Regions from separate parts of the Cytobacillus sp. FSL K6-0265 genome, predicted to be linked through region 3. Evidence: riboswitches for the same ligand, from Rfam matches in the RefSeq annotation. Region 3 holds a riboswitch; each other region holds the start of a gene.
The links. A riboswitch is a leader RNA that binds a small molecule or an ion and turns the genes downstream of it on or off. The one in region 3 is predicted to bind S-adenosylmethionine.
Positions count from the first base shown of each region.

Region 1: linked by a shared signal. The riboswitch ahead of MHH73_RS05785 (methionine ABC transporter ATP-binding protein) and the one ahead of MHH73_RS07620 (LLM class flavin-dependent oxidoreductase) in region 3 are both predicted to bind S-adenosylmethionine.
Region 2: linked by a shared signal. The riboswitch ahead of MHH73_RS18635 (O-acetylhomoserine aminocarboxypropyltransferase/cysteine synthase family protein) and the one ahead of MHH73_RS07620 (LLM class flavin-dependent oxidoreductase) in region 3 are both predicted to bind S-adenosylmethionine.
Region 4: linked by a shared signal. The riboswitch ahead of MHH73_RS18935 (iron-containing alcohol dehydrogenase family protein) and the one ahead of MHH73_RS07620 (LLM class flavin-dependent oxidoreductase) in region 3 are both predicted to bind S-adenosylmethionine.

Region 1 is NZ_JBBOPE010000001.1:1,119,890-1,124,961, reverse strand. It holds gene MHH73_RS05795 (acyl-CoA dehydrogenase family protein) at 1-761, opposite strand, end outside; gene MHH73_RS05790 (methionine ABC transporter permease) at 857-1,522, opposite strand; gene MHH73_RS05785 (methionine ABC transporter ATP-binding protein) at 1,512-2,525, opposite strand; SAM riboswitch class I at 2,610-2,716, opposite strand; gene MHH73_RS05780 (hypothetical protein) at 2,868-2,993, opposite strand; gene MHH73_RS05775 (peptidylprolyl isomerase) at 3,329-4,195, opposite strand; gene MHH73_RS05770 (S1C family serine protease) at 4,182-5,072, opposite strand, start outside.
Region 2 is NZ_JBBOPE010000001.1:3,682,576-3,687,647, forward strand. It holds gene MHH73_RS18635 (O-acetylhomoserine aminocarboxypropyltransferase/cysteine synthase family protein) at 1-1,205, opposite strand, end outside; SAM riboswitch class I at 1,285-1,390, opposite strand; gene MHH73_RS18640 (hypothetical protein) at 1,484-1,819, opposite strand; gene MHH73_RS18645 (thioredoxin family protein) at 2,081-2,404, opposite strand; gene MHH73_RS18650 (toprim domain-containing protein) at 2,409-2,771, opposite strand; gene gcvH (glycine cleavage system protein GcvH) at 2,914-3,297, opposite strand; gene MHH73_RS18660 (arsenate reductase family protein) at 3,384-3,740, opposite strand; gene MHH73_RS18665 (acyl-CoA dehydrogenase family protein) at 3,960-5,072, opposite strand, start outside.
Region 3 is NZ_JBBOPE010000001.1:1,467,561-1,472,632, forward strand. It holds gene yhfH (protein YhfH) at 65-199, opposite strand; gene MHH73_RS07605 (MBL fold metallo-hydrolase) at 356-1,090, shown strand; gene MHH73_RS07610 (lipoate--protein ligase) at 1,103-2,089, shown strand; gene MHH73_RS07615 (fatty acid--CoA ligase family protein) at 2,302-3,861, shown strand; SAM riboswitch class I at 3,923-4,034, shown strand; gene MHH73_RS07620 (LLM class flavin-dependent oxidoreductase) at 4,194-5,072, shown strand, end outside.
Region 4 is NZ_JBBOPE010000001.1:3,723,088-3,728,159, reverse strand. It holds gene MHH73_RS18950 (methionine ABC transporter permease) at 1-232, opposite strand, end outside; gene MHH73_RS18945 (methionine ABC transporter ATP-binding protein) at 207-1,244, opposite strand; gene MHH73_RS18940 (MetQ/NlpA family ABC transporter substrate-binding protein) at 1,284-2,105, opposite strand; gene MHH73_RS18935 (iron-containing alcohol dehydrogenase family protein) at 2,102-3,217, opposite strand; SAM riboswitch class I at 3,309-3,424, opposite strand; gene MHH73_RS18930 (hypothetical protein) at 3,504-4,073, opposite strand; gene MHH73_RS18925 (GNAT family N-acetyltransferase) at 4,247-4,768, shown strand; gene MHH73_RS18920 (hypothetical protein) at 4,821-5,072, shown strand, end outside.

The sequences.
Region 1 (5,072 bases), 350 kb from region 3:
TTAGGTATCGCATAAAAATTAGCATCTTCTATTTCTACTAATGCCTCTTCTTCTACAATTACATTCTCTAATACGAGATCATCACTGCGTGTACCTCGCATCCCTAACATACTCCAAGTTGGTTCCACTATCAAACCAGGATTCTCATGTGGTACAAGGAATATGCCAATTTCGCCCGAATCGTCAATCGTTGCTGTAATAAGAGAAAAATCTAATCCAGGTGCCATCGAAGCAAAAGACTTTCTTCCATTTAAAATCCATTGCGTTCCTTTTTTTACCGCAGTCGTCGCTGGTCGTCCACCACGGGTTGGACTGCCGGTTGCTGTCTCTGTTGCACAGCGGTTAATCAATTTCTTATCTTTAATAACCGTTTCGCATAACTTGGCAAACTGTTCTTCCTTCCATTTCCGTTTTACCCTTAAATCATAGATAACACCTAAGTGCCAACCAATACATAATGCCGTAGACGCATCACCTTGAGCAATCCTTTCTTGTATTAATAAATATTCATATAAGGAAATCTCTTTACCACCATACTCTTTCGGAATCGTCAGACTTAAATAATTTGATTGTTTCAATTCTTCAAAATTATTGAAGGGGAATTCTGCATTTTCATCAATCTTTTGCGCCCTCTTACTAAATCCTTCTGCTAATATCGCAGCTTTATGAAATAATTCTTCTTGTTGAGCCGTCTTAATAAATGGTCGAGCGAGTTGTTCAGCTAAATACGCTTCTTTAGATGAAGCTGTTATTGTGCTCATAGAATCAGTCCTCTCTATCTTTAGATAAGATTTATAGGATAAATAAATATAGTAAAGGCTCCATCCTCCTTTACTATATTTATTGTTACAATTTATTATCTCTTATCTACATATTTAGTTAATTTATCGCCACCAATTTGAATGATTTGCACCAATACAACGAGAACAACTACTGTGGTGATCATAATGACATTATCATAGCGATAGTAACCGAAACGTATCGCTAAATCACCAATACCACCGCCGCCAATAATACCTGCCATTGCGGAATAACCAATTAAACTAATAGTCGTAATCGTTAATCCTTGAACAATTCCAGGTTTCGCTTCTGGGACAAGGATTTCTTTAATAATCATCCAAGGGGAAGCGCCTACTGCTACTGCGGATTCAATGACCCCTTTATCTATTTCTCTTAAAGATGTTTCTACCAATCTTGCAAAAAAGGGAATCGCTGCCACGGATAATGAGACAGAAGCAGCTGTAGGACCAATCGTTGAACCTGCAATTAATTTTGTTAACGGCAATAGAGCTACTAACAAAATAATATAAGGAATCGAGCGGATCAAATTGACAATCCAACCAGTAACCGCATTTACAAATCTATTTTTTAAGAACAATCCTTCGTCGGTAACGAATAATAAGATCCCTAGTGGAAGACCTAGTATAAGTGCCGCAACTAAAGAGATGGCGACCATATAAATTGTTTGTAATACAGCTGTATTTAGTTCAGGAAGTAACGCCTGAATGGACTCAAGCAACATGTTCAACTACCTCCATATTCTGTGTTCTATCTTGAATATATTGTATAGCTCTTTCTATTTCAGGTATTTCGCCAGTCAACTCCATAATAAAAATACCTAGTGGCACTTCTTGAATATATTCAATCTTGCCGTGAAGAATATTCCCTTTTACTTTGAATGTTTGGAACAGTTCAGAAACAACAGATTCTTCTGCTATTGCACCTTTAAACTGAATCTTGATGATCGTCCCCTTCCTGTTTTCAATCAATTGCTGTGGTAAGTCAAATTGAAGAACACTTTGAATAAAGTCTCTTGTAAGTGGTTCAACTGGGTTCGCAAATATATCATACACCGGTCCTTCTTCTATGACCTTTCCATCTTGCATAACAGCTAATCTATGGCAAATCTCTTTGACTACTTCCATCTCATGAGTGATAAGTACGATGGTTAAGCCTAGTTTCTTATTAATCGATTTTAATAGGTTTAAGATCGACTTTGTTGTTTTTGGATCTAAGGCTGAAGTGGCTTCATCGCAAAGTAAAACCTTTGGATCATTAGCAAGTGCTCTGGCAATTCCTACCCTTTGCTTTTGACCACCACTTAATTGTGCGGGATACTGATGAATTTTATCTGCTAAACCGACTAATTCTAATAGTTCTTTCACCCTCTTATCTATTTCTTTCGGGCTTTTCCCTGCCGCTTTTAAAGCAAAGGCAATATTCTCATATACCGTCTTCGAACTTGCTAAATAAAAATGTTGAAAAATCATACCTATCTTCTGCCTTGCTTTTCGTAATTCTTTACTTGTTAAGGCCGTTAAATCAACGCCATCAATTTTCACTTCACCAGATGTTGGTCTCTCCAATAAATTAAGACAACGTAATAAAGAGCTTTTCCCAGCTCCACTATAACCAATAATCCCGTATATTTCCCCTTCTTTAATGGAAAGAGATACATTGTCAACGCCTATTACTTGCTTTTTTTTGCTTTTATAAATTTTCACTAAATGATTGACTTCAATCATTTACCTCACCCTCCCTCAGGTCCTCTACAACATAAAATGAGCCTCTTTCACTTTGAAAGAGGCTCAACAAATGATTGTTATTAAACCTTATCTTTCAGAATGAAATCATTCTGCAGGATTTAGCACCTTCCCTTTAAAAGGAGGTTGCCGGACATCTTCGGGCCTGGTCCCTCAGTCTCTCTCGATAAGAATCATATTCAATTTATTGTATTGCTTTGATAAAGGAAATTTTATCGGGTATTGATTTAATTGTCAATAGTATTTTGATTATTAATACATTTACTTATTTTCCTCTTCGTTTAAACAGAAAGATAAATAAAGTTGTTCCTAATAAAACAATGTTTAGGTCCACATACAAGATGATGGCTGACGTTGAGAATTTCTCTTTACTAGGTTACGTCCCTCACCACCAAGCATATCTGCAAACCCTTGCAGTGGTTCAAAATCTCCATTTAGGCATGTCAACATCTGTGTTCCTTCATTGCCATTTAGCAGTTGGAACCCTTCTCTCCTAGGAAACATGTGATTAGCTTCAGAAGTTTCACTAAAAAGCTTTGAGCAAGTATCGATTCTGACTTAGTCTCAGCAAATGCTGGTAAACTATCATCACCCTGTATCCATTGTAGATATTCTTCTGTTGTAGGATTTTGTTCTACATAAGGAAATATCCAGGCACTTGTTTGCGTTGTTTCGTTATATATTCATTAGCAATCTCTCATTTGCATGAGGATCGGCATGCATAAAGTAACTTATTGAGATTTCATGTTACATTCTTTCAATCTTTTCAATATCGATCACATCCTTTAAATATACGTTTTAATCTCATATTCTTCGTACTTCTCATTTAGCCATTCCGTATATTCAGTTGAAAGCTTAGACTCTATTAAAGTCTCTTTTATTTCTGCTTTCGCATCTTCGTAATTGGCTGCTTTCGATTCTTTATGATCTGTTACTTTAATAATGTGATAACCATATTCTGTTTTTACTGGATCACTCACTTCTTCCACTTTCATAGCAAAAGCCACTTTTTCAAAGGCTTCTACCATTTCACCTTCACCAAAATACCCCAATTTTCCACCATTATCTTTATTCGCCTCATCGGTTGAATAAGATGCTGCTAATTCAGCGAAATCGTCACCATCATCGAGTTTCTGTTTTACTTCTTTGGCAGTATCCTCATCTTCCACTAGGATATGACTAGCTTCTATCTCTTCTGCCTGGGCCAAACTGTCTTTATTCTCTTCAAAGTATGTTTCCATCTCATCATCAGTAATTTCAATTCTTGGTGTGATCAATTTCTTTGAACCTACATAGATTTCAATATTATGTTCTATAGAGTCATAGGATACCCCGTTTTCATCTATTACTTCTTTAAATGCCTCTTCTCCCCCATATTGCTCCATATAGGCATCCATTTCTTCAGCCACTTCTTCTTCAGTTACAGTTACCTTCTCTTTATCCATTTCCTGAAGAACAATTTGATCAGATATTAATGTATCTAGAACAGAATTGCCATATTGAGACATTAACGCTTCATTCAAATCATCTTTGCTTATGTTTTCTCCATTGACTGTCGCTGCTTTTGAATGGCTATTGTATAAAACAACAGCAATGACAACAGCTGCAACAAACATACAACCGGTGGCAATCAATAATTTATTCTGTTTCAACTTGCTTTTCCCCATTTCCTTGTAACGTTACTTCCACTGTTTTCTTTTCACCATCACGATAAAAACCTATTTCAACTTTATCGCCAATTGAAAGGTCTTTATAAAGAGATGCTCTTAAGTCATTAGCGTTTGTAATCGTTTGATCACCAATTGAAACTAAAATATCCTCAGCCTGCAATCCCGCCTTTTCTGCTGTGGAACCTTTCTCAACTTGGGTAATAATAGCACCTTCTTCTACATTTTTCGGTAACTGTTCTTGATAAAACTGCGGTACTTGATTTAAGTCCATCAAACCAACACCTAGATAAGGTCGAATGATTTTACCATCCTCCATTAACTGATCAATGATACTCTCGACATCATTACTTGGAATGGCAAAGCCTAACCCTTCTACGCCACTATTAGCTATCTTCAAACTATTAATACCAACCAAATTTCCTTTTGAGTCAATAAGTGCTCCACCACTATTTCCAGGGTTTATTGCTGCATCTGTTTGAATGACATTTAAATCCCATTCTCCGGCTGAAGTAGAGACTGCAATTGACCGATCCACTGCACTTACAATGCCTTGAGTGACTGTTCTTGATAAATCTAATCCTAGTGGATTGCCTATCGCTAACACTTGATCGCCGGCACGAAGCTTGGAAGAATCAGTAAAAGAAAGAACTTCAGCGTCTACTTTTTCATTTATTTTTAACACAGCAATATCTGTTAATGAGTCTGTTCCAACAAGTTCAGCTTGAAGCTTTTCCCCATTATGAAGGGAAACTTGAATTTTAGCCGCTCCTTCAATGACGTGATTGTTTGTCACAATGTACGTTTCCTTGTCTGTTTGCTTGAAAATAACACCAGAGCCAGTACCACTTTCAACTTCTTC
Region 2 (5,072 bases), 2.2 Mb from region 3:
TCAGGTACACCAGCTTGTTTTAACCCCTCTTGATTAAGTTGTTGATGTGTTGTGCTCGCTGGATGTATAATAAGACTTTTTGCATCACCTACATTCGCTACATGCGCGAAGAGCTCAACCGAATTAATAACCTTAGCACCTGCTTCTCGGCCACCCGATATGCCAAAAACGACAACTGCCCCTGCCCCTTTAGCTAAATATTTATCTGCTAATTCTTTATTAGGATGGTTTTCATCGCCCGGATAAAGTACCCAATTAACAGCAGGGTGATTATTTAAATATTGCACAATTTTCTTCGTATTCGCAATATGTTCTTTCATTCGAACGGTTAACGTTTCTAAACCTAAAGTGAATTGAAAAGCACTTTGGGCACTTAAGGCTGGTCCTAAATCTCTTAGAAGTTGCACTCTCGCTTTTGTAATATACGCGACAGGACCAAGTGCCTCACTATATACTAAATCATTATAACTCGAATCTGGCTGACTTAATCCTGGATACTTCTCTGAATTCCAATCAAATTTACCACCGTCAACAATGACTCCTCCCATTGTCGTCCCATTCCCAAGTAACCATTTCGTTGCAGAATGAACAACAATGTCTGCGCCATGCTCAATTGGTCGACACAGATAAGGAGTTGCAAATGTGTTATCAACCACTAACGGTACACCATTTTCATGGGCGATATTTGCAACAGCTTCAATATCTAGTACTTGTAAACTCGGATTACCAATGGTTTCAGCAAATACAGCTCGTGTCTTTTCATTGATTGCTGCTCGTAGTTCCTCTTCATTATTAATATCTATAAGCCTGACATAGATGCCGAACTTTGGTAAAGTGACTGTAAATAAATTATATGTACCTCCATATAAATTAGAGGCAGCTACAATTTCATCGCCCGCTTGAACAATATTAAGAAGAGCTAAGTAAATGGCTGCTTGACCACTTGCTAATGCTAATGCACCTGTTCCCCCTTCCAACAATGCTACTCTTTCTTCAAACACAGTAACCGTTGGGTTATGAATACGAGAATAAATATATCCTGTTTCTTTTAGGCCAAATAAGTCTTGTGCATGCTCTGTATTTTCGAATTGATAAGCATTATTTTGATAGATTGGCACCGCTCTTGCCCCTGTTACTGGATCAGGTTTTAGCCCACCATGCACACCAATTGTTTCAAATCGCAATTGCTTTTCTTTTTCTGCCATTTTACATCTCTCCTCTTTTTTAATTGGAAAGAAAAGACGACCAAAACCCCTCTTCACAAAGAAGAGGGGTTATCATCTCTTCTTATCTACCAGAGCTTTTATGCTCTGCTGGAATTAGCACCGTGTATTAAACAACCGGTTGCCGGGTTTCATAGGGCCAGTCCCTCCACCACTCTCGATAAGAATATTTAATTTTCTAATTATTCTAAGGATAGAATAACAACCTTTTTTTGGGAAGTCAATCTTTTTTTTAGGACATTTGATATATATATTTATGATTATTGCTGATTTAATAAGAAAATCGCATCTAATTTCAATAATTGTCTAAAAGTAGATTTAAGAATGATATGCTTTTCATCCACTTTCTTCTTTAGACTCGTACGTCCTTGAAGCAATGGATAAAAATGATTAGCAGTAGTTTGAATGTGGATATGATAACTTTTCAATGGCCGAGTATGTTTAATTAACAGCTTTTTCCGGTCTAATGTAAAATACAATAGGTTTTGTTCTAATTCTACTCGAATTCTTATAGGTTCCTTTAACATCGTTAAAATATGATCGTTTACTCTTAAGGATTGATTGAAATGGTAAATGAGTTCCTCTATTGAAACCACCTCCTGCCACGTCTTACATTCTATTATTCTGTTCCAAAAAATGAATTCCTTCTCCTAACTGTCGACTTTAACTGACAGAACATTTCATTTCCAACAACCTTCACACCTATTTCCCGAGAAATATGTCAAAAGCTAGACCTATCGACAGAAAAGAGATATTGCCAATGGCTTCTCTGTCTAAAATGAGCAAGGTAGACTTCACGTAAAATCCCCCAACTTTAAAGCATAAAAAAACCACTTATTCCTGAACAATAAGTGGTTTTAAAATTGAGACTGTAATTCATATGATTGAATTTGCTCAAGTAAATAAGGTACGGAATGGAAAGCATATAGCTTATCAACTAACTCTCCTTTTTTAAACACAAGTAAACATGGTACACTTTCAATTTCATATTTTTCTGCTACTTGTGGCAAAAAATTCAAGTCGGCTTTACCTATGGGAAGGTTCTTCAACATTTGCTCAGTAATTGTCAACATTTTCCCAGCAACTTGACATGTCCCACACATAGGAGTAAATAAATAAAATAAGCCAGATTGCTCCTGTGCGATCAAATCATTTAAGTCATTGTTTGACCATTCAATCATGTTATCATCCTTTATCTAAATACTCGGTATATATATCTATATTTGCACTTATTAAGACTGTCGCTAAATGATGTGCGGGTGCCGCCTCGACTTCACGATACATTTTATCAATATAGATATGCTCTGCCTCTGGTAACTCTCTCTTAAATTGTTTACGGAGTTTTTCTCCTGATGCGTCAGCATCGACTAATATATAGACTTCCTTACCTATTAAGTAATCAATTAATTCATCCAACTTCGATGTGCCAATCGTCCCATTTGTACATAAGATCTCTACAGGTTCTCTGATGATCCCTTTCACTTTACGTTTGTCAGATTTACCTTCAACAATAATCACTTTGTTGCCAGATTCTACATGCATGCTCATCACCTAATATATATCGTTTATATATTTTATAATATAATGCATTCTTACATTTGAACACTTTTCAGCACTCATCATGTTTATATAAAAATTTAGAAAAAGGTCAAACCATGTAATGATTTGACCTCCTCTATTTTAACGGCAATTAATCTTCTTTTGTCATTTCTTCATATTGTTCAGCTGTCATGAGCTTGTCAATTTCACTTGCATCGGATGGCTCAACAACAATCATCCATGCTTTCTCGTAAGGAGATTCATTCACAAATTCTGGACTATCGCTAAGTTCTTCGTTAATCTCAACGATTTTACCACTAATTGGTGCATATAACTCAGAAACTGTTTTAACAGATTCTACGCTACCAAATGGTTCATCAGCAGTTACTTCATCTCCTACTTCTGGAAGCTCAACAAATACGATATCTCCAAGTTCTGATTGAGCAAAGTATGTAATACCAATACGAACTTTATCTCCTTCTGTTTTTACCCACTCGTGTTCTTCTGAATAACGTAACTCTTTAGGTGTGCTCATGTTTCATACCTCCATTAATTTAGGAAATTGTTTATTTTAATGACCGTATAAACGATCGTTTAAAACGTATAAAGCTCATCCACCATTTACAGCCAATTTTGTTCAAACTCCGGCTCTTTAAATCCAACTGTGACTTTCGTTCCGTTTGTTGTTAATGGGCGTTTAATTAACATCCCATCAGATGCTAATAAATCCAACAGTTCAGACTCTGAGGCAGTTTTCACTCGGTCTTTTAATCCTAACTCACGATACTTTTGACCGCTCGTATTGAAAAACTTTTTCAGTTCTAACCCGCTCTTTTTGTATAAATCTTCTATTTCCTTGCGGGATGGAGGATTTTCCACTATATGTATCGCTTCATAGGCTATTTCATGTTCATCTAGCCATTTTTTCGCTTTTCGGCAAGTACCACATTTAGGATACCAATAGAAAGTAAGTGCCATGTTTTTTTCACCACCTATTTTATCATACCTCTATTCATGAATACTATCGTTTCATTAGCATAACATATTTCTTTTTATTTTCATAACGATGAATTGTAATTATTATCATATTAAAAACAAAACAAAGAGGCTCAAATTCGTTCTTGAGCCTCAAGTTATAACTTCGCAAATAGTTGAAGTAAATAGGGTTACTATCCTTCATCTCATTCCAGTGAAATATTATACTACGAACCTTTCAGCTTCAATAATTTTCTCAGCCACTTGACGTTTTTTCGCAATTACATTTGTTGGGGTATGTCTCGTAAACTTCTTAAGCGCTGAAAGCATCATACGTAATGTATCTCCTTCTTCCACACCTACTAAAGTTTCTTTCGCAATTAGCTCAATTTGATTAAATGCTTCCTGACAGAAAATTTGTGTGTACAATAACTTTTGCTCAGCTTTTTCTAATCCGTCTTTTACAATGGCTTTTTCCGTACGTAGAACCGTAGATTCCATAGAATAGGCGTAAGAAACAAGATCAGCAATGTTTACAAGAACTTCTTGCTCTTTATCCAAGGCTTTTCCGTATTTTTGTGCACCTAAACCTGCTGCAAGTAATGCGATTTTCTTAGCATTCTTTACAAGATATTTTTCTTGCTCTAATGCTTCAGTCCCCGGCTCTTCTGGCATCATCATCATCAATTCCTCTTGAAGTGCCATTGCTTTTTCGAATAAAGGCAGTTCACCTTTCATTGCTTTTCTAACATACGTTCCTGGTACTAAAAGACGGTTGATTTCGTTTGTTCCTTCAAAGATCCGGTTGATTCTAGAATCACGGTAAGCTCTTTCCACTTCGTATTCTGCCATAAAGCCATAACCACCATGTAATTGAACCGCCTCATCCACTACATAATCTAGAACTTCTGTAGAGAAGAACTTATTTAGTGAGCATTCTATTGCATATTCAGCTATAGACTTCGCTACTTCTTTACCGTCTTTGACTTCTTCATCACTCAGTTGACTCATTCTGTCATCAAATAGACCCACTGTACGGTAGACAGAGCTTTCAGCTGCATAAATTTTACTTGCCATTGTTCCGAATTTTTCCTTCGTTAAATTAAAGGCAGAAATAGGCGTACTGAATTGTTGACGTTGGTTAGCATAAGTGACCCCTAATTTAAAGGCATGCTTAGAACCCCCTACTGCACCTACACCAAGTTTGTAACGACCAATATTTAAAATGTTAAAGGCAATGACATGACCACGGCCAATTTCACCTAATACATTTTCAACTGGTACTTGTGCATCTTCTAAAATAAGTGTTCTTGTCGACGAGCTCTTAATACCCAT
Region 3 (5,072 bases):
GAGCACGCCTTCTTCTTTTAATTATCATGAGATTTATATAATAATGGATGGGGAAACTAGTATTCTACATATCTGAGACACCTAAACAATGGTCACACTTATTACCGTAACATTCATGTTGCTCTTCGATGGATTTCCCGCATTCAGCACATTGCTTTTGGGGGAGATTCCTAAAGAATTCTAAAATGTTTTGAACCATGGTTGAAGCCTCCTATTGTTAATTGAATTGTTTTAATATTTATATTGTATTATAACAGATTTATTTAGTCAATAACTGTTTCAATACAAATTTGAAAAAATGAAAAAATGGGCATGATTTAGTATAGTTAAAGATGAATCAAAAGGAGGGAAATGTATGAAGTTGACGGTTATAGGTGCATGTGGAGGTTATCCAAAAGTAGGAGAAGCAAGTGCTGGTTATCTTTTAGAACATAATGGTTTCACATTATTAATTGACTGTGGAAGTGCTGTATTATCAAAAATGCAAGAAATTAAACAGCCAGAGGAGTTAGACGCAGTCATTATTTCCCATTATCACCCAGATCATCATGCTGATATAGGTGTACTACAACACGCTCGATTAATTCAAGGATTCTTAGGAAACAAGACAAGTATTCTCCCTATTTATGGGCATGATGAAAATGAATATGAATTTCAAAAGTTAAATTATAAAAATATATCAGAAGGTGTACCCATTAATGGAAGTCTTCCTTTAGAAGTTGGCCCGTTCACGATTACCTTTCAACAAACCAATCATCCCGTATTGTGCTATGCCATGCGCATAAAAGTTGATGATAAAGTAATTGTCTACACAGGTGATACCTCATATAAAGAAGAGTTAGAAACTTTCGCTCACGAAGCGGATCTTCTTCTATGTGAGTGTAATTTTTATGGACATCAAGATGGTCAAAATGCGGGACATATGAATAGCTTCGATGCAGGTCGGTTAGCACAAATAGCCAAAGTGAAGCATCTGCTATTAACCCATTTGCCCCATTATGGTAATATAGAATCGTTAAAGGATGAAGCTTTAACAGAGTACAAAGGACCGATTAGTCTGGCCGCTTTTGGCATGACTTTTGAAATTTAAAGGAGTGGAAACATGAAATTTATAGATAATCAAGGAATTACAGATCCTCGCATTAACTTAGCTATTGAAGAGTATGCGTTGAAAAATTTAGATATTAATGAATCATATCTATTGTTCTACATAAATAAACCATCAATCATAATTGGTAAAAACCAAAATACGATTGAAGAAATCAATACAGAATACGTTGAGAAAAATGGACTGCATGTAGTACGCCGCTTATCTGGTGGTGGTGCTGTATACCATGATCTTGGTAATTTAAACTTTAGTTTCATTACAAAGGATGATGGTGAAAGCTTTCATAATTTCTTGAAATTCACTGAACCAGTGATTACTGCTCTAAAAAAGTTAGGTGTAAATGCAGAATTAAGTGGAAGAAATGATTTGACAGTAGACGGGAGAAAGGTTTCTGGAAATGCACAGTTCTCTACAAAAGGGAGAATGTTTAGTCATGGAACATTAATGCTTGATTCAGAAATTGAAAACGTTGTCTCTGCACTTAAAGTGAAAAAGGATAAGATTGAATCAAAAGGAATCAAATCTATTCGCAGCCGGGTAGCAAACATCTCTGAATTTTTAACTGAGAAAATTTCTATCGAAGAATTTAGACAATTGCTTTTGCAACATATATTTGAAGGTAGTGAAGTAAGTGAATATCGTCTAACCGAAAAAGACTGGGAAGAAATCCACAAAATCTCAGAACAAAGATATCAAAAATGGGATTGGAACTATGGCAAGTCACCAAAATTTGATTATGAGCATTCTAAAAGGTTTCCAGTAGGTTCTATTGACATTAGATTGAATGTAACAAAAGGGCAAATTATTGAATGTAAAATTTACGGTGATTTCTTTGGTGTCGGAGATGTAACTGATATTGAAGAAAAGTTAGAAGGCATCCGCTATGAAAAAAGTGAAATTGAAAAGGCGCTAGCTGATGTAAATATAAAACATTATTTCGGTAATATCACTTTAGAAGACTTTATTAACTTAGTGTACTAGAGCTGTATCAGTCTGTGATTATTAAGGCATGAAAGTATTTTCACCGTTTGGGGGATGAAAAGCTTTTATGCTTTTTTGTTTGATTAATAAAGAAAAAAACAAAGTAGATCTCACTAGACTACTTGAATCCTGAAATTTCTTTTAATATAATAAATTTAGAAAATTTATATTATAAAAATGAATGATTATTCATTCAGAAAAGAGGGAGAAACTTGAATTTAACAAGTCAGCTTCACAAGATTGCCTTAGAAAATGGAGAAAAGAATGCGTATTATTTTATGGATCAAGCAAGTACATATGCTGAGCTTGATGAACAAGTAACTAGGTTTGCTTCTGGACTTTCGTCATTAGGTATTAAAGAAGGTGATCATATTGCCTTGCTACTGGGTAATTCGCCGTATTTTGTTATTAGTTTATATGGTGCGTTAAAGCTAGGGGCAAAGGTAATACCGGTAAACCCTATCTATACGCCTGAAGAAATTGGCTATATTTTAAAAGATGGCGATGTAAAAGCGGTGATTATGCTTGAGCAATTATTACCATTAGCAGAAAAAATGCATCATTTATTAACAGATATTAAGCATTATATTGTCTGCGAAACCGGTCAATCAAACGGACTGTCAACATTGGAAGATAAGTCGGTGTACTCTAAATTGAAATCGTTTTCAGAGGTTGTTGCCAAAGGAAATGTTACATTTGCTGATGCAGATGTTACTCCTGATGATGTTGCGATCATACTCTATACCTCAGGAACAACTGGTAAACCTAAAGGAGCGATGTTAACTCATCGTAATCTGTATAGTAATGCAAGTGATGTCGCGGACTATTTGCAGATTAATGAACGTGACACAGTAATTACAACATTGCCTATGTTTCACGTGTTTTGCTTAACGGTTGCTTTGAATGCCCCACTTATAAGTGGAGCAACGATCTTAATAGACCCTAAATTTAGTCCAAAAGAAATTTTCCGTTTAGTGGAAAAATACAAGCCAACTGTGTTTGCCGGCGTTCCTACAATGTATAATTTTCTTTATCAATATCCTGAAGGCAATCCTGAAGTCTTCCAATCTATGAGATTATGTATTTCTGGAGGTGCTTCACTTCCTGTTGCGTTGTTAGAAAATTTCGAGAAGAAATTCAATGTGGTTATTTCTGAAGGCTATGGCTTATCAGAAGCTTCTCCAGTCACATGCTTTAATCCACTAGATCGTCCACGAAAACCGGGGTCGATTGGCACATCTATTATTCATGTTGAAAATAAAGTAGTTAATGAATTAGGTGAAGAAGTTGCTGTAGGTGAAGTAGGGGAGCTTGTTGTGAAAGGGCCAAATGTTATGAAAGGATATTACAAAATGCCTGAAGAAACAGCTGCTTGCTTAAAGGAAGGTTGGTTATATACAGGTGACCTTGCTAAAAAGGACGAAGAAGGGTACTTCTACATTGTTGACCGTAAGAAAGATATGATCATTGTTGGCGGCTATAATGTGTATCCAAGAGAAGTAGAAGAGGTTTTTTATGACCACCCTGACATTGTAGAAGCGGCTGTATTAGGTGTACCTGATCAAAATACTGGAGAAAAAGTTTTAGCCTATATTGTACCTAAAAATGCAGATTTGACGGAGGCAGATTTATTGGCTTATTGTAAAGAAAAATTAGCCAAATACAAAATTCCTTCTTCTATAGAATTTTTAGAAGAATTGCCGAAGAATACAACTGGAAAGATACTGCGTCGTGCCCTAAAGAAAAAGGTCTTGGAAAATCAAGAAGTATAAGCAAAAAAATATGTTGACAAAAGATTCTAAATATTTTAGAGTTACTATATCAATTAAATAACCACTATCTAGAGAGGTGGAGGGACTGGCCCTACGAAGCCTCGGCAACAGACTTAGCATTGAAGTACTGTGCCAATTCCAGCAAGCTAGCATGTTAGCTTGAAAGATAGGAAGAGAATGAAATATTTATGAGCGTACGTTACCTCTTCCTTTTTGGGAAGAGGTTTTTTTATGGCTGATTGGACGACCAAAAGCGATAAACATTCTTAGCACAATTGATAAATACATTATTATGCTTCTTTTGTAGAAGCGTTATAGGAGGTAATGGCAGTATGAGCCATAAACAAATAATATTGAATGCATTTGAAATGACGAGTGCAATGCACAATTCTCATGGGCTATGGAAGCATAAAGATTCCAAAAGACATCGTGCCTATAAAGATATTCATTATTGGATGGAATTAGCCAAAACTCTCGAGAAGGGGAAATTCGATGCTGTCTTCTTTGCTGATGTATTAGGTGTTTATGATACGTATAAAGAGAGTAAAGAACCTTCAATTAATGATGGATTACAGTTTCCTGTTAATGATGGAGCGTTTGTTATTCCCGCCATGGCAGCAGTGACAGAGCATCTGTCATTTGCATTAACGGTGAGTACAACATATGAGCCACCTTTTGGGCAGGCAAGAAGGTTTTCTACATTAGATCATTTGACAAAAGGAAGAGTGGCATGGAACATTGTTACTTCTTACCTTCCTAATGCGGCAAGAAACTTTGGTTTCAAAGATATGATTAAACATGATAAGCGGTATGAAATTGCTGATGAATATATGGATGTCGTTTATAAACTGTGGGAATCAAGCTGGGAAGATGGAGCGGTGATCGAAGATACAGAAAAAGGGGTATTAATCGACCGTAAGAAAATCCATGAAATTCACCATAAGGGAGAATATTTTGATGTCGAAGGACCGCATTTATCAGAGCCGTCACAACAAAGAACACCTGTTTTATATCAAGCAGGTACGTCTCCTAAAGGGCGTGCTTTTGCAGCAAAGCATGCGGAATGTGTATTTGTAGGTGGACCCACTCCTGAAAGAGTAAGACATTATACAGAGGACATTCGAAAACAAGCGGCTGAATATGGCAGAAATCCGGAAGATATTAAAATATTTACTTTTCTAACAGTCATTGTAGGTAAAACAACTGAAGAA
Region 4 (5,072 bases), 2.3 Mb from region 3:
ATAAGATAATAAAAGGTACGGAACGAATGACGTTAATCACTACGTTGAGCACATTATATACAAATTTATTATCTAAAGCTTTACCTGGTCTAGTTAAAACAAGAAAAATACCTAGTGGTAACCCGATCAAAATGGAAATCGCGAGAGAGATACCAACCATTTGGAAAGTTTGTATCGTTGACTCCCATAAATCAGCACCCCATGCATCAAGAAATTCGTTGATGGCGTTCATTGAGTGTCACTCCTTCCACATGGACTTGTTTCTCTTGTAAAAATTGAATGGCTTTGTGAATCTCTGCTGTATCGCCTTTAAAATGGACAAGCAACTGTCCGAATGCTTCATCTTTTAATCTTGTAATATTACCAGATAAGATATTAGGGAAAATATCATATTTTTTCGTTACTAATGCAAGTGCAGGATCACCTGATGATTCACCAAAGAAAGATAATGTTGCCACTTGGCCACTTTCACTTAATTCCTCTAATAGATCATCGGGGATATCATGTGAAAATAAGCTATTGACGAATCTTTTGGTTGTACTGTGTTGAGGAGAGGTAAAGATATCCTTCGTTCGCCCCTCTTCGATAATTTCCCCATTTTCCATAACGGCCACACAATCGCAAATCCTTTGGATAACATTCATCTCATGTGTAATAAGGAGAATCGTAATTCCTAATTCTTTATTGATTTTTAAAAGCAAATCAAGAATTGCCTCTGTTGTATCTGGATCTAAGGCGCTTGTTGCTTCATCGCTGAGTAATACTTCTGGTTCATGCGATAATGCACGGGCAATAGCAACCCGTTGCTTTTGGCCACCAGATAACTCAGCTGGATAAGCATTTTGTTTTTCACTTAAACCGACAATCTCTAAATATTTATTCACTCGACTCTTTACTTCTTTCTTATCTAATCCTGTTAGTTTAAGAGGAATCGCAATATTATCATAAACTGTTGCGGTTTTTAATAAGTTAAACCCTTGAAAAATCATGCCGATATGACTTCTTGCTTCACGGAGTTTTCCTGATGTCAGCGTGGTTAAATCCACCCCATTTACTTTTACAGAACCACTATCAGGTTTTTCAAGTAAGTTCACACAGCGAATTAATGTACTTTTACCAGCGCCGCTGTATCCGATAACCCCGTAGATTTCTCCTTGATTCACTGATAGTGAAACATCCTTTAATGCATGGATGTTTCCTTGTTTTCCTGTAAAGGTTTTGGTTATATTTTTAAGCTCTATCATGATTTGATACTCCCTCCGTAACGCTCATTTTTGATCAGTTTACCAAGAGACGATAACTGAACCGTCAAATTCCTCTTCAACAAACTTTTCAATTTCTTCACTGCGGTAGATTTCAGCTAATTTTTCAAGAATTTCATCATCTTTATTCTCCGTACGGACAGCAGCGTGGTTTACGTAAGGTGAATCTTTAGGCTCGATAAAGATAGCGTCTTTAGAAGGGACAAAACCAGCTTCAATCGCAAAGTTTGTGTTAATTGCAGCAGCGTCTAACTCTTCTAGTTGTCGAGCGATTTGGGCAGAGTCAAGTTCAATAAATTCATAGTTGCCATTGTTTTTTTCGATATCACGTACAGTTGAATTGATACCTGTTTCAGGATCTAATTCGATTAATCCAGCTTTTTCAAAAAGTAATAGTGCCCGGCCACTATTTGTTGGGTCACTCGGTAGACCGATTTTTGCGCCGTCTTTTAATTCAGCGACATCTTTTACATCGAGTGCATAGATGCCCATTGGGAATGAAACGGTATCAAAAGATTTAACTAAATCTAAATTTCTATCTTCTTTAAATGCATTAAAATAAGGCTCTGTTTGAAAAATGTTTAAGTCAATCTCTTTTTCAGCTAATGCGACATTTGGCATCACATAATCAGTAAAAACTTGTGGTTTAATATTGATATCTTCTTCTTTAGCTAATTCAATTACTTTTTCTAAGATTTGCTCATGTGGACCTGCAGTGACACCAATGACTAATTCTTCATCGTCATATAATCCTTCTGTAGAGTTGCTGGTTTCATCACTACCACATGCAGCTAAGCCTGTTAAAGATAATAAGAATGTACCTGTTAATAACCATTTTTTCATGATGATCGAACTCCCTTTTGTTTATTTTGTACTTCTAATAATTGAAGTGCTTGTAAAACAGATTGTTCATTTATCTCGTTTTTCATCAAGTGAATAGATTCAGTTGGGCGTATAGCCTTTTTCACAATTGTCTTAATGAATCGCTCATCATTCACATCTATATTTAGAGCAGAGAGGCTACTTGGCAATTGCCAGCTCTCATAAAACGGAAGAAGGTAATCAATTTCTGTCCATTTTTCTTCGATGGCCAATTGACCAAGTATCCCGTAAGCGACTAATTCCCCATGGAGAAAGTCATGGACCGTATCCGCAACGGTTAGTCCGTTGTGAAGTGAATGGGCACCAGCAATTCTCCCTGCCTTTTCGCCGAATCCACCGACCATCCCCCCAGTCATGATAATCGTTTCAATCACTCGAATAAGTGCTGGTGAGGTTTCGTTTTGGGCTACTGCTTGTAGTGCGGCTTCCCCATCATTAAGCAATGTCTCTCGACAAATTTTGGCTGAAAATTGAGAAATTTGTTTAGGCACAGGTAGTGTTTCTTCAGGATAAAAACTTTCAATTAGGGCTTCAGCTTCATAAAACTTGGCTAATGTATCCCCGATTCCTGCTTTTAAATAAGCAAGAGGCGCTTTAGCAATGATTTCAGGTTCAACCAATACGAGGGTTGTCGCAATAGGAAACTCGGTATAATGAGTAAAGCTTCCTTCTTCATTATAAAAAACACTTAATGGTGTCCATGCGGCACAGGTTGCAGCGATTGTCGGTATAAGAATGGATTGAACTGATGCTTCAATCGCAACTGCTTTTGTTATATCCAATGCTGTTCCACCACCAATCCCAATTACGCCATTAGCACCATCATTTGTTAATACTTCTTGGATGGCATGGACCTTTTTTAAAGTAGTGTGACCATCTATGTAATGAAGGCGAATGTTGTGATCGATTACTTCCTTAGGCAAGTATGGCTGTACGGCTTGCCAAGCTTTTTTACCGGTTATTATATGGTATTTGGAAACAGAAATTTCTTTAAGTAGGTTGGGGAGTTCTGTTAAGATACCTGAATCTAATAAATAATATCCAGGCGCCCCTTTAACGATTGTTGCAGTCATTTCCTCTCCTCGTTTCTCTTTGATGTGATAATAAAAAACAAAAATGCCTCTCATCATGAGAGGCATAAATATACTAGAATAGTAGTAACCTCTCTCATATATCAAAATACCAAAAAGTATTTTGCAGGATTTAGCACCTGTTCATATGGGTATATGAATGGTTGCCGGGCGTCGCAGGGCCAGTCCCTCAGCCGCTCTTTATAAGAGAAAATGCTTTATTAAATTATATTCATAATATTATCTATTACATGAAAAGTCAATAATGTAATTAAAATTATTCAAAAAATTAGTGATGGTGTTCTACCTGTGGGGTGTTTTCTTCTATCGGATGAATTGGGTTCCTCACTTCTTGATGAATGCCCGATGCACAGATAATGGCGATGCTTAATAAGAATGTTAGATAGAAGGGAAGAGGTCGAGTTTTCAATGCTTCCTTTAATGAATGTTTTTTGTGCATGAGAAGCATCATGGCAAAAATACTAATTAAATAAATCAAATCCATGCTAATGATCATAAATGTAACTTCACTTGGTACTAACATGATGCCTAGCATTGCCCCCATCATACTTCCCATGAGACTTGACGCTTGAGCTTCAACGAGTCCGTTTGTTTTAAACGGCAGTCCTATAAAAACGGCAATGACAGCGCTAATGAGAATAGATAATACAGTTGCTTTCGCCATTTCTGGTAACCATACAGATATAATTAAACCGATTGTTAAACTACTTGTCATACCAACCACCATGGGAATACATTTAGAATATTGGGTAGCTATATCTTTGTTTTTTCTAACGGCACTAATAAAGAAAAAGAAACTGTAACCGACAATTAGAAATAGACTGAACAAAGCAAGCATATGCAAATGACCCTCCTTTAGATGCTGATTAAATATCTCGATGCCTCCTTTCATATATATTTTGTATCGTAGTGATTATGTCAGTAAGGAACTTTTTATATTGTTCATTCGTAAATAGATAAAGTTTTATAAGTTTTCATTCAGAACAGTTTTACAAAAAAAGGAGTTTTTATATGGGAGAAGAAATAAAGATTAGACCGATACATATAAATGATGCAAGAGATATTCATGAAATGCATAGGCAAGATTCTATTATTCAGCAGACTATGGCCTTATCATCAGGGCGATTAAAAAATATTGAAGATTATATTGAAGGACTTACGCATCAAGACCATGTATTTGTTGCAGAATGGAACGGTCATGTTATGGGAATAGCCTCTTTAGAAGAGAGAAGTGGAAAGTTGAGGTATAGTGGTAATGTGTCCATCTCAATTAATGAAGAAGTACAAGGGAAAGGGATTGGTAAGACGCTTCTTGAGCGAATAGTAAAGCTAGCCGATGAAGAATTAGGGCTCATCAGATTAGAGTTAGATGTATGTGCAGATAATATAAGGGCAATCGCTTTATATGAACTTTTTCATTTTAGACAAGAAGGTTATTTGCATAAGGCTCATTTCAGCCAGGGTGAATTTAAAGATGTCATAATTATGGGAAGAATTAAAGAGAACCTTAAAATAGAAACGATTGAATGTTAACTTTTCATTTCCTGTATACTAATTAAATCATATCTAAAGGAGAACAGCTGCTTTGAATCACTTAATAATGGAACAACTTAAAATCTATTTTAAAGGAATCAATCCAGATGATTTAGTTATGGAGCAGATGGAATTTGAAGAAAATGTGTATGATATCCTGCTGGAAGATTGGGGAGAGTCAATTGGCTCGGTTCGTATGGATGAATTAGGCGTGGCAGAATTTTTCATTTATACAGATGAACTGGATGAAATCCCAGGGGAAATGAGTAAGTTTGCTATGATCATGCAAGCAGAGCAGTTTATA